Caldimonas thermodepolymerans: one gene and its partners. The main gene of each other region encodes a partner of the protein of the gene in region 3 in a complex. Links are inferred from orthologs where the notes say so. Each region holds a gene or a part of one and is shown on either strand. Other genes may lie near its edges.

Evidence for each region.
Region 1: the proteins of secY (region 3) and secA are in contact, whole or in part, in a crystal structure (PDB 3DIN), measured with the Thermotoga maritima proteins. The link is inferred for Caldimonas thermodepolymerans from one-to-one orthologs. Residues at the interface, in WP_004081795.1 of Thermotoga maritima: Glu108, Gly109, Glu110, Glu111, Ala236, Glu237, Arg238, Arg239, Ile240, Thr241, Ile242, Gln243, Tyr244, Ala245, Arg246, Arg247, Val248, Thr249, Gly250, Arg251, Arg252, Val253, Tyr254, Gly256, Ala257, Ser258, Thr259, Tyr260, Leu261, Pro262; in WP_004082002.1 of Thermotoga maritima: Glu261, Ala262, Arg263, Lys300, Ala301, Arg302, Thr303, Ile304, Ile305, Leu323, Tyr324, Asp325, Pro326, Val329, Ser330, Tyr333, Ile336, Lys340, Phe345, Val349, Glu363, Phe364, Tyr374, Ser375, Gly376, Gly377, Glu393, Ile395, Thr482, Ser483.
Region 2: secY (region 3) and secG share a complex: the UniProt entries of both Escherichia coli proteins name them as parts of the sec protein translocase complex. The link is inferred for Caldimonas thermodepolymerans from one-to-one orthologs.

Annotation. Positions count from the first base shown.
Region 1 is NZ_CP064338.1:768,418-771,825, reverse strand. Bases 88-3,345 are described here. They hold secA (preprotein translocase subunit SecA), read right to left. Parts: upstream 3,033-3,345; coding sequence 288-3,032; downstream 88-287. Other genes in these bases: IS481_RS03730 (M23 family metallopeptidase), read right to left, coding at 3,267-3,345; argJ (bifunctional glutamate N-acetyltransferase/amino-acid acetyltransferase ArgJ), read right to left, coding at 88-169. In the rest of the region: more of argJ, read right to left, coding at 1-87; more of IS481_RS03730, read right to left, coding at 3,346-3,408. UniProt on the Escherichia coli protein: Required for protein export, interacts with the SecYEG preprotein conducting channel.
Region 2 is NZ_CP064338.1:2,420,081-2,422,987, forward strand. Bases 25-2,781 are described here. They hold secG (preprotein translocase subunit SecG), read right to left. Parts: upstream 1,726-2,781; coding sequence 1,324-1,725; downstream 25-1,323. Other genes in these bases: IS481_RS11325 (NuoB/complex I 20 kDa subunit family protein), read right to left, coding at 25-485; IS481_RS11330 (NADH-quinone oxidoreductase subunit A), read right to left, coding at 502-861; tpiA (triose-phosphate isomerase), read right to left, coding at 1,758-2,498; IS481_RS11350 (NAD(P)H-quinone oxidoreductase), read right to left, coding at 2,556-2,781. Also shown: more of IS481_RS11325, read right to left, coding at 9-24; more of IS481_RS11350, read right to left, coding at 2,782-2,907. UniProt on the Escherichia coli protein: Subunit of the protein translocation channel SecYEG. Overexpression of some hybrid proteins has been thought to jam the protein secretion apparatus resulting in cell death; while this may be true it also results in FtsH-mediated degradation of SecY.
Region 3 is NZ_CP064338.1:3,347,575-3,350,606, reverse strand. Bases 5-2,886 are described here. They hold secY (preprotein translocase subunit SecY), read left to right. Parts: upstream 5-731; coding sequence 732-2,042; downstream 2,043-2,886. Other genes in these bases: rpsM (30S ribosomal protein S13), read left to right, coding at 2,542-2,886; rpmJ (50S ribosomal protein L36), read left to right, coding at 2,382-2,495; infA (translation initiation factor IF-1), read left to right, coding at 2,081-2,299; rplO (50S ribosomal protein L15), read left to right, coding at 259-693; rpmD (50S ribosomal protein L30), read left to right, coding at 59-241. Also shown: more of rpsE, read left to right, coding at 1-4; more of rpsM, read left to right, coding at 2,887-2,907; rpsK (30S ribosomal protein S11), read left to right, coding at 2,940-3,032. UniProt on the Escherichia coli protein: The central subunit of the protein translocation channel SecYEG. Consists of two halves formed by TMs 1-5 and 6-10.

The DNA of each region.
Region 1 (3,408 bases), 2.6 Mb from region 3 along the record:
AGAAGCGGTTCTGCGTGAACACGCCGGCGACCGCGCTGCCCTCGTCGAGGGCGATCACCGTCAGGTCGCGCCGGTTGGCCTTGCGCATGCCGGCCATGGCGATGCCCAGCCGGACGCCGGGAACGGGATGCAGTGCGGACGGGTCGGGAGCCTGGAGATTGACGGGCATGACGGCCTCGGAAAAACGCGGGTGATGGACGGAATCCGGCATTGTAGGCAGCCGGCGGGCCGGACCGGAACGAAACGGGGCTCCCGCAGGAGCCCCGGATCGTCGCGCCGCACGCGGCTCAGACCAGCTTGCCGTGGCAGTGCTTGTACTTCTTGCCGCTGCCGCACGGGCAGGGTTCGTTGCGCCCGACCTTGGGCACCGCCTGGCGCGCCGTGGCCTGGTCGACCTCGCTGGCCACGCTGCCGTCCTCGTTCGGGTGCGTGTAGGTGACGTTGGAGATCTGCTCGGCCCGGCCTTCGATCGCCTCGGCGGCTTCCTCGACCTGCTGCTCGGACTGGATGCGCACGGTCAGCAGGATGCGCGTGACCTCCATCTTCACGACGTCCAGCAGCTGGGCGAACAGCTCGAAGGCCTCGCGCTTGTACTCCTGCTTCGGGTTCTTCTGCGCGTAACCGCGCAGGTGGATGCCCTGGCGCAGGTAGTCGAGCGCGGCCAGGTGCTCGCGCCAGTGCGTGTCGAGCGACTGCAGCAGCACCATGCGCTCGAACTGCATGAAGCGCTCCTTGCCGACCAGGTCGACCTTGCTCTGGTACAGCCGGTGGCCGGCCTCGACCACCTTGGCGACGATGTCCTCGTCGGTGATCGCCTCGCTCTTCTCGACCTCGGCCTGCAGCGGCACGTCGAGCTGCCACTCCTCGCGCAGCACCTTCTCCAGGCCGGGCAGGTCCCACTGCTCTTCCACGCTGTCGGCCGGCACGTAGGTGCGCACCACGTCGGTCAGCGCCCCTTCGCGCAGGCTGGCGATCTGTACGGTCAGGTCCTGCGCGTCGAGGATGTCGTTGCGCTGCTGGTAGATCACCTTGCGCTGGTCGTTGGCGACGTCGTCGTACTCCAGCAGCTGCTTGCGCACGTCGAAGTTGCGTGCCTCGACCTTGCGCTGCGCGCTCTCGATCGAGCGCGTGACGATGCCGGCCTCGATGGCCTCGCCCTCGGGCATCTTCAGGCGGTCCATGATCGCGCGCACGCGGTCGCCGGCGAAGATGCGCATCAGCGGGTCTTCCAGCGACAGGTAGAAGCGCGACGAGCCGGGGTCGCCCTGGCGGCCCGAGCGGCCGCGCAGCTGGTTGTCGATGCGGCGCGACTCGTGGCGTTCGGTCGCGATGATGCGCAGCCCGCCCAGCGCCACCACCTGCTCGTGCAGGCTCTGCCATTCGTCTCGCAGCTGCTGCGCGCGGGCGCGCTTTTCCTCGTCGGACAGCGACGGGTCCTCCTCGATCAGCTGGATCTGCTTCTCGACGTTGCCACCCAGCACGATGTCGGTCCCGCGACCGGCCATGTTGGTCGCGATCGTGATCATCTTCGGGCGGCCCGCCTGGGCGATGATCTCGGCTTCCTTGGCGTGCTGCTTGGCGTTGAGCACCTGGTGCGGCAGCCCGGCCTGGGTCAGCAGCTGCGAGATCAGCTCGGAGTTCTCGATCGAGGTGGTGCCCACCAGCACCGGCTGGCCGCGCTCGTAGCAGTCGCGGATGTCCTTGATGACCGCGTCGTACTTCTCCTTGGCGGTCTTGTAGACCAGGTCCAGCTCGTCCTTGCGGCGCGTGGGCTTGTTGGGCGGGATAACGACCGTCTCCAGCCCGTAGATTTCCTGGAACTCGTAGGCTTCCGTGTCGGCCGTGCCGGTCATGCCGGCCAGCTTGGCGTACATGCGGAAGTAGTTCTGGAAGGTGATCGAGGCCAGCGTCTGGTTCTCGGCCTGGATCTGCACCCCTTCCTTGGCCTCGACGGCCTGGTGCAACCCCTCGGACCAGCGGCGGCCCTGCATCAGGCGGCCGGTGAACTCGTCGACGATGACCACCTCGCCGTTCTGCACCACGTAGTGCTGGTCACGGTGGTACAGGTGATGCGCACGCAGCGCCGCATACAGGTGGTGCAGCAGCGCGATGTGCGACGGGTCGTAGAGGCTGGCGCCTTCGGCCAGCAGGCCGGCCTCGGCGAGGATGCGCTCGGCGTTCTCGTGGCCCTGCTCGGTCAGGTAGACCTGGCGGGTCTTCTCGTCGACCGTGAAGTCGCCCGGCTCGATGATGCCTTCGCCGGTGCGCGGGTCGGCCTCGCCGATCTGCTTCTTCAGCAGCGGCACGACCTTGTTGATGCGCACGTACAGCTCGGTGTGGTCTTCGGCCTGGCCGCTGATGATCAGCGGCGTGCGCGCCTCGTCGATCAGGATCGAGTCCACCTCGTCGACGATCGCGTAGTTCAGGCCGCGCTGCACCCGGTCGCCGGCCTCGTAGACCATGTTGTCGCGCAGGTAGTCGAAGCCGAACTCGTTGTTGGTGCCGTAGGTGACGTCCGCCGCGTAGGCCGCCTGCTTCTCCTCGCGAGACATCTGCGGCAGGTTCACGCCCACCGTCAGGCCGAGGAAGTTGTACAGCCGGCTCATCCATTCGGCGTCGCGGCGGGCCAGGTAGTCGTTGACCGTGACCACGTGCACGCCCTTGCCGGCCAGCGCGTTCAGGTACACCGGCAGCGTGGCGGTCAGCGTCTTGCCCTCGCCGGTGCGCATCTCGGCGATCTTGCCGTAGTGCAGCGCCATGCCGCCCAGCATCTGGACGTCGAAGTGGCGCATCTTGAGCGTGCGCTTGCTGGCCTCGCGCACGGTCGCGAACGCCTCGGGCAGCAGGTCGTCCAGCGTCTCGCCCTTGCCGAGCCGTGCCTTGAATTCCTCGGTCCTGGCGCGCAGCTGCTCGTCGCTCAGCGCCTCCAGTTGCGGCTCCAGCAGATTGATCTTCTCCACCACCCGCCGGTATTGCTTGAGCAGACGGTCGTTGCGACTGCCGAAAATCTGGGTAAGAAGCTTGGGCAACATGGAGTTCGGTTCTAGGTGAAGGGTCGGCCAGCCCGCATCCGGCCGCGGCAGGCGTCTGGGCCCGCCCGGCACGGCAGGCCAGGACGTGGAGTGTGCTGCTCGTCGGGGACACCCGGCCGCTCGGTCGTCTGGCGCCGGGCCTGGAGGCCGGGCAGGCAGGCTGCCCCAAAAGCTTTGGAGTTTAGCACCGGGGCCGGCGCGCCAGCGTGGTGCCGGCCCGCGTCGCCGGCACGGTCAATGGGCGTGGGTGCCGGCCGTGCGGGCCGCCCCGGCCACGCGGCGCTGCGGGGTGCGCCCGTCGCCAGCCAGGAACTTGGCCGGGTTCTGGTGCACGCCGTTCATCAGCACCTCGAAGTGCAGGTGCGGGCCGGTGGAC
Region 2 (2,907 bases), 930 kb from region 3 along the record:
GCCATGCGTCAGCGGGCGATGGTGTTCTCGCGCCGGATCTTGCTCTGCAGCTGCAGGATGCCGTACAGCAGGGCCTCGGCGGTCGGCGGGCAGCCGGGGACGTAGACGTCGACCGGCACGATGCGGTCGCAGCCGCGCACCACCGAGTAGCTGTAGTGGTAGTAGCCGCCGCCGTTGGCGCACGAGCCCATCGACAGCACCCAGCGCGGCTCGGGCATCTGGTCGTACACCTTGCGCAGCGCCGGCGCCATCTTGTTGCACAGCGTGCCGGCCACGATCATCAGGTCGGACTGGCGCGGGCTCGGCCGGAACAGCATGCCGAAGCGGTCGATGTCGTAGCGGGCCGCGCCGGCGTGCATCATCTCCACGGCGCAGCAGGCCAGGCCGAAGGTCATCGGCCACAGCGAGCCGGTCTTCGACCAGTTGATCAGCTTGTCGGCCGTGGTGGTGATGAAGCCTTCCTTGAGGACGCCTTCGATACTCATAGCGGAACTCCTCGGATCATTCCCAGTCCAGGGCACCCTTCTTCCACTCGTAGACGAAGCCCACGACCAGGATGCCCAGGAAAATCATCATGGCCCAGAAGCCGACCGGACCGATCTCCCGCAAGGCGATCGCCCATGGGAAGAGGAAGGCGATTTCGAGATCGAACAGGATGAACAGGATGGCCACGAGGTAATAGCGCACGTCGAACTTCATGCGCGCGTCTTCAAAGGCCTCGAAGCCGCATTCGTAGGGGGAGTTCTTCTCGGGGTCGGGCTTGCGGGGGCCCAGCAGGTAGCCCAGCGCCTGGGGAGCGATGCCGACTGCGACGCCGACCAGGATGAAGAGGATGACGGGGAGGTACTGGTCGAGGCTCATCATGGCTCTTGTACGCGTGGCTCGCTGCTCGAGGTTGGCTGCGCGAAAGATTTCAGAGATCCGGCTCAACTCACCAGAGGCAAAAATAAGGCGCGCTGTGATCAGCACGCCCACTTTCCTCTGCGGTTGCCCCTACAGACCACACTCTCAGGGCGCCCGATGCGGCACCGGATGACCACCGCATCGATTGAATTCTTGGTGCCGACGGCGAGACTCGAACTCGCACAGCTTTCGCCACTACCCCCTCAAGATAGCGTGTCTACCAATTTCACCACGTCGGCCGAAGATCACTTGCGTGTCCCGGTTGGCCCAGCCAGCAGCCTCTGCTGAAGGCCTCTGCCCAGGCCCAGGGCTTTGCGCCGATTGCAAAGTGGCTGTTCAGCACCTCGTTGCAACCGACAGCCTTGTATTCTATCCCGAAAGCGTGCCCCTCTCAATGGAGGCGCAGCGTTCGAGAATGAATCACTGCGCCGGGATCTGCGCGGCGCCGGACGCCTCGGGCGCCGGGGCCGGCGCGGGCTCGAGGCCCGGGATCTGGTCGGCACCGCCGGCCGGCTGCCCGGAGGACGGGGCGGTGACCGGCGCGGCGCGCTCGAGCACGCTGCCGTCATCCGCCTCGACCGGACGGGCGTTGGACAGGTAGGCCAGCGCCAGCGTGCAGGCGAAGAAGATGGTGGCGCACACCGCGGTGGTGCGCGACAGGAAGTTGGCACTGCCGGTGGCGCCGAACAGGCTGCCGGAGGCGCCGCTGCCGAACGAGGCCCCCATGTCCGCGCCCTTGCCGTGCTGGATCAGCACGAGCCCGATCATGACCAGCGCCGCCAGCAACTGCACGACGAGGATCAAGGTGGTCATCAACTGCATAGAAGTTCTCCAGGGTATCGGTGCGGCGCGCCTTACAGGGCCGCGCGGCAGATGGCGACGAAGTCCGCCGCCTTCAGGGAGGCCCCGCCGATCAGGCCTCCGTCGATGTCGGGTTGCGCGAACAGCGCCGCCGCGTTGTCGGGCTTGACGCTGCCGCCGTACAGGATGCGCATCGCGCCGGCATGCTCGGTCGCCGCGGCCAGCTGCTTGCGCAGCACGGCGTGCACCTCCTGTGCCTGCTCGGGCGTGGCCGTCTTGCCGGTGCCAATGGCCCAGACCGGCTCGTAGGCCACCACGGCCTGCGGGATGCACTGGCCCAGGGTGTGGATCACCGCCGACAGCTGGCGCTTGACCACCGCCTCGGTCTGGCCGGCTTCACGCTCGGCCAGCGTCTCGCCGACGCAGACGATGGGCACCAGCCCCTTGCCGATCACCATCTTCGCCTTGTCGGCCACCAGCTGGTCGCTCTCGCCATGGTAGGCGCGGCGCTCGGAGTGGCCCACGATCACGTAGCGGCACCCGACGTCGGCCAGCATCGCGGCCGACACCTCGCCGGTGTAGGCGCCCTGCTCATGCGCCGAGCAGTCCTGCGCGCCCAGCCCGATGTGGCTGCCCTGCAAGGCCAGCAGGCAGGTGGAGAGATAGGGGAAAGGCACGCACACGGCGGCCTCGCAAACGAAGGGCTCCGCCGCCCGGATGCCGGCCAGCAGTTCGGCGTTGGTCGCCAGGCTGCCATGCATCTTCCAGTTGCCGACGACCAGTTTGCGACGCATCTCGTAAGTCTCCGTTCCTGCTCAAAAAGCTGCAAATTCTAAGAGCAAGCGAGCCGCTCACCACTGCAGCACGATCTTGCCGATGTGCTGGCTGGTCTCCATCAGCGCGTGCGCCTGTGCCGCCTCGCGGGCGGCGAAGGTGCGGAACAGCACCGGCCGGATCCGCCGCTCGGCCAGCAGCGGCCAGACCTTCTCCCGCAGCTGGCGCGCGATCGCCGCCTTGAAGGCGACCGGGCGCGGCCGCAGGGTCGAGCCGGTGATGGTCAACCGGCGCCGCATCAGCGCGCCGAAATCGACCTCGGCCCGGCTGCCGCCCAGCTGCGCGATGATCACCAGCCGGCCGTCCTCGGCCAGGCAGTCCAGCTCGCGCGGCACGTAGCTGCCGCACACCATGTCCAGGATCACGTCC
Region 3 (3,032 bases):
CAGCCAAGCGCGGCAAGACGGTTGAAGAGCTCTTCAACTGAAGCCGGGAGCATTCGTCATGGCTGACAAGAAAACTCTGAAGGTGAAGCTGGTTCGCAGCCCGATCGGGACCCGCGAATCTCACCGCGCCACCCTGCGTGGCCTGGGTCTGCGCAAGCTGAACAGCGAGTCGGTGCTGGAAGACACGCCGGCCGTGCGCGGCATGATCAACAAGGTGAGCTACCTGGTGAAGGTGCTCTGAACCGGGCTGAGGACAAGATGCAACTCAACACCATCAAGCCGGCCGAGGGCAGCAAGAAGGCCCGCCGCCGCGTCGGTCGCGGCATCGGCTCGGGCCTGGGCAAGACCGCCGGCCGCGGTCACAAGGGCCAGAAGTCCCGCGCGGGCGGCTTCCACAAGGTCGGTTTCGAAGGCGGCCAGATGCCGCTGCAGCGCCGCCTGCCCAAGCGCGGCTTCAAGTCGCAGACCCTGAAGTTCAACGCCGAGGTTCGCCTGTCGGACCTGGAGCGCCTGGGTGCCGAGGAAGTGGACCTGCTGACGCTGAAGCAGGCAGGCCTGGTGCCGGAGCTGGCGAAGAACGTGAAGGTGATCGCTTCCGGCGAGCTGACCAAGAAGGTCGTGCTCAAGGGCATCGGCGCCACCGCCGGGGCCAAGGCGGCGATCGAGAAGGCTGGCGGTTCGCTGGCCGAGTGAAGCGGCTTGCGCACACCTAGGCTGTAGGACACCACACAGTGGCAACCAACCCGACCCAGCTGGCCAAGACCGGGAAGTTCGGCGACCTGCGTCGCCGGCTCGTCTTCCTGCTGCTGGCGCTCGTGGTCTACCGCATCGGCGCGCACATCCCCGTGCCGGGCATCGACCCGAACCAGCTGCAGCAGCTCTTCCAGGGGCAACAAGGCGGCATCCTGAGCCTGTTCAACATGTTCTCGGGGGGCGCGCTGTCGCGCTTCACCGTGTTCGCGTTGGGCATCATGCCGTACATCTCCGCGTCGATCATCATGCAGTTGATGACCTACGTGATCCCGACGCTGGAGGCGCTGAAGAAGGAAGGTGAAGCCGGACGGCGCAAGATCACGCAGTACACCCGGTACGGCACGCTGGGCCTGGCGCTGTTCCAGTCGCTGTCCATCGCGATCGCGCTGGAGAGCTCGCAGGGCCTGGTGCTGAACCCGGGCTTCGGCTTCCGCATCTCGGCGATGATCAGCCTGACCGCGGGGACCATGTTCCTGATGTGGCTGGGCGAGCAGATCACCGAGCGCGGGCTGGGCAACGGCATCTCGATCCTGATCTTCGCGGGTATCGCGGCCGGCCTGCCGAGCGCCATCGGCGGCCTGTTCGAGCTGGTGCGCACCGGCGCGATGAGCATCCTGGTGTCGCTGTTCATCATCGCCCTGGTGGTGCTGGTGACCTACTTCGTGGTGTTCGTCGAGCGTGGCCAGCGCAAGATCCTGGTGAACTACGCCAAGCGCCAGGTGGGCAACCGGGTGTACGGCGGCCAGTCCTCGCACCTGCCGTTGAAGCTGAACATGGCCGGGGTGATCCCGCCGATCTTCGCGTCGTCGATCATCCTGCTGCCGGCCACGGTGGTGAGCTGGTTCAGCACGGGCGACAGCATGCGCTGGCTGAAGAACATTGCCGATGCGCTGCATCCGGGCCAGCCGCCGTACGTGATGCTGTACGCCGCCGCGATCATCTTCTTCTGCTTCTTCTACACGGCGCTGGTGTTCAACAGCCGTGAGACGGCGGACAACCTGAAGAAGAGCGGGGCGTTCATCCCGGGCATCCGTCCGGGCGAGCAGACCGCGCGGTACATCGACAAGATCCTGTCGAGGCTGACGCTGGCGGGGGCGCTGTACATCACCGCGGTGTGCCTGCTGCCGGAGTTCCTGATCCTGAAGTACAACGTGCCGTTCTACTTCGGCGGGACCTCGCTGCTGATCATCGTGGTGGTGACGATGGACTTCTGGGCTCAGGTGCAGTCGTACGTGATGTCCCAGCAGTACGAGTCGCTGTTGAAGAAGGCGAATTTCAAGGCGGGCTGAAGGCCCGGGGCAAGAACGCGAAACGAGACTGAGCACGTATGGCGAAAGACGACGTCATTCAGATGCAGGGCGAGGTGATCGAGAACCTCCCCAACGCGACGTTTCGCGTGAAGCTGGAGAACGGGCATGTGGTGCTCGGTCACATTTCCGGCAAGATGCGCATGCACTACATCCGCATCCTGCCTGGCGACAAGGTGACCGTGGAGCTGACGCCCTACGATTTGAGTCGAGCTCGCATCGTGTTCCGAGCGAAGTGAGCGATTGTCAACCCTCGGAGCAAACTGGCCGTCAGAAGGGGCGCGAGCCCGTAGCGAGCACTGAGAGGTCAAGGAGAAGACCATGAAAGTTTCGGCATCTGTCAAGAAGATCTGCCGCAATTGCAAGATCATCCGTCGCAATGGCGTGGTTCGCGTGATTTGCACCGACCCCCGTCATAAGCAACGCCAGGGCTGACCGGCGCTGACAGCCCCGCCCTGATGAACGCGAACTAGAGGACCACATGGCACGTATTGCTGGTATCAACATTCCGCCCCACAAGCACGCGGAAATCGGTCTGACCTCGATCTACGGCATCGGCCGTTCCACGGCGCAGAAGATCTGCGACGCCTGTGGCATTCCGTACGACAAGAAGATCAAGGACCTGACCGACGCCGATCTGGAAAAGATCCGCGAAGAGGTGGGCAAGCTCACGATCGAGGGCGACCTGCGCCGTGAGGTGACGATGAACATCAAGCGGCTGATGGACCTCGGCTGCTATCGTGGCTTCCGTCACCGCCGCGGCCTGCCGCTGCGCGGCCAGCGTACGCGCACGAACGCCCGTACCCGCAAGGGTCCGCGCAAGTCCGGTGTCGCGCTGAAGAAGTGACCGGCCGCTCCTGCTGACTGAAAGAAGATTCCATGGCTAAGTCTCCTGTCAACAACGCTGCCCGCCGTGTGAGCAAGAAGGTCCGCAAGAACATTGCGGACGGGATCGCCCACGTGCACGCATCG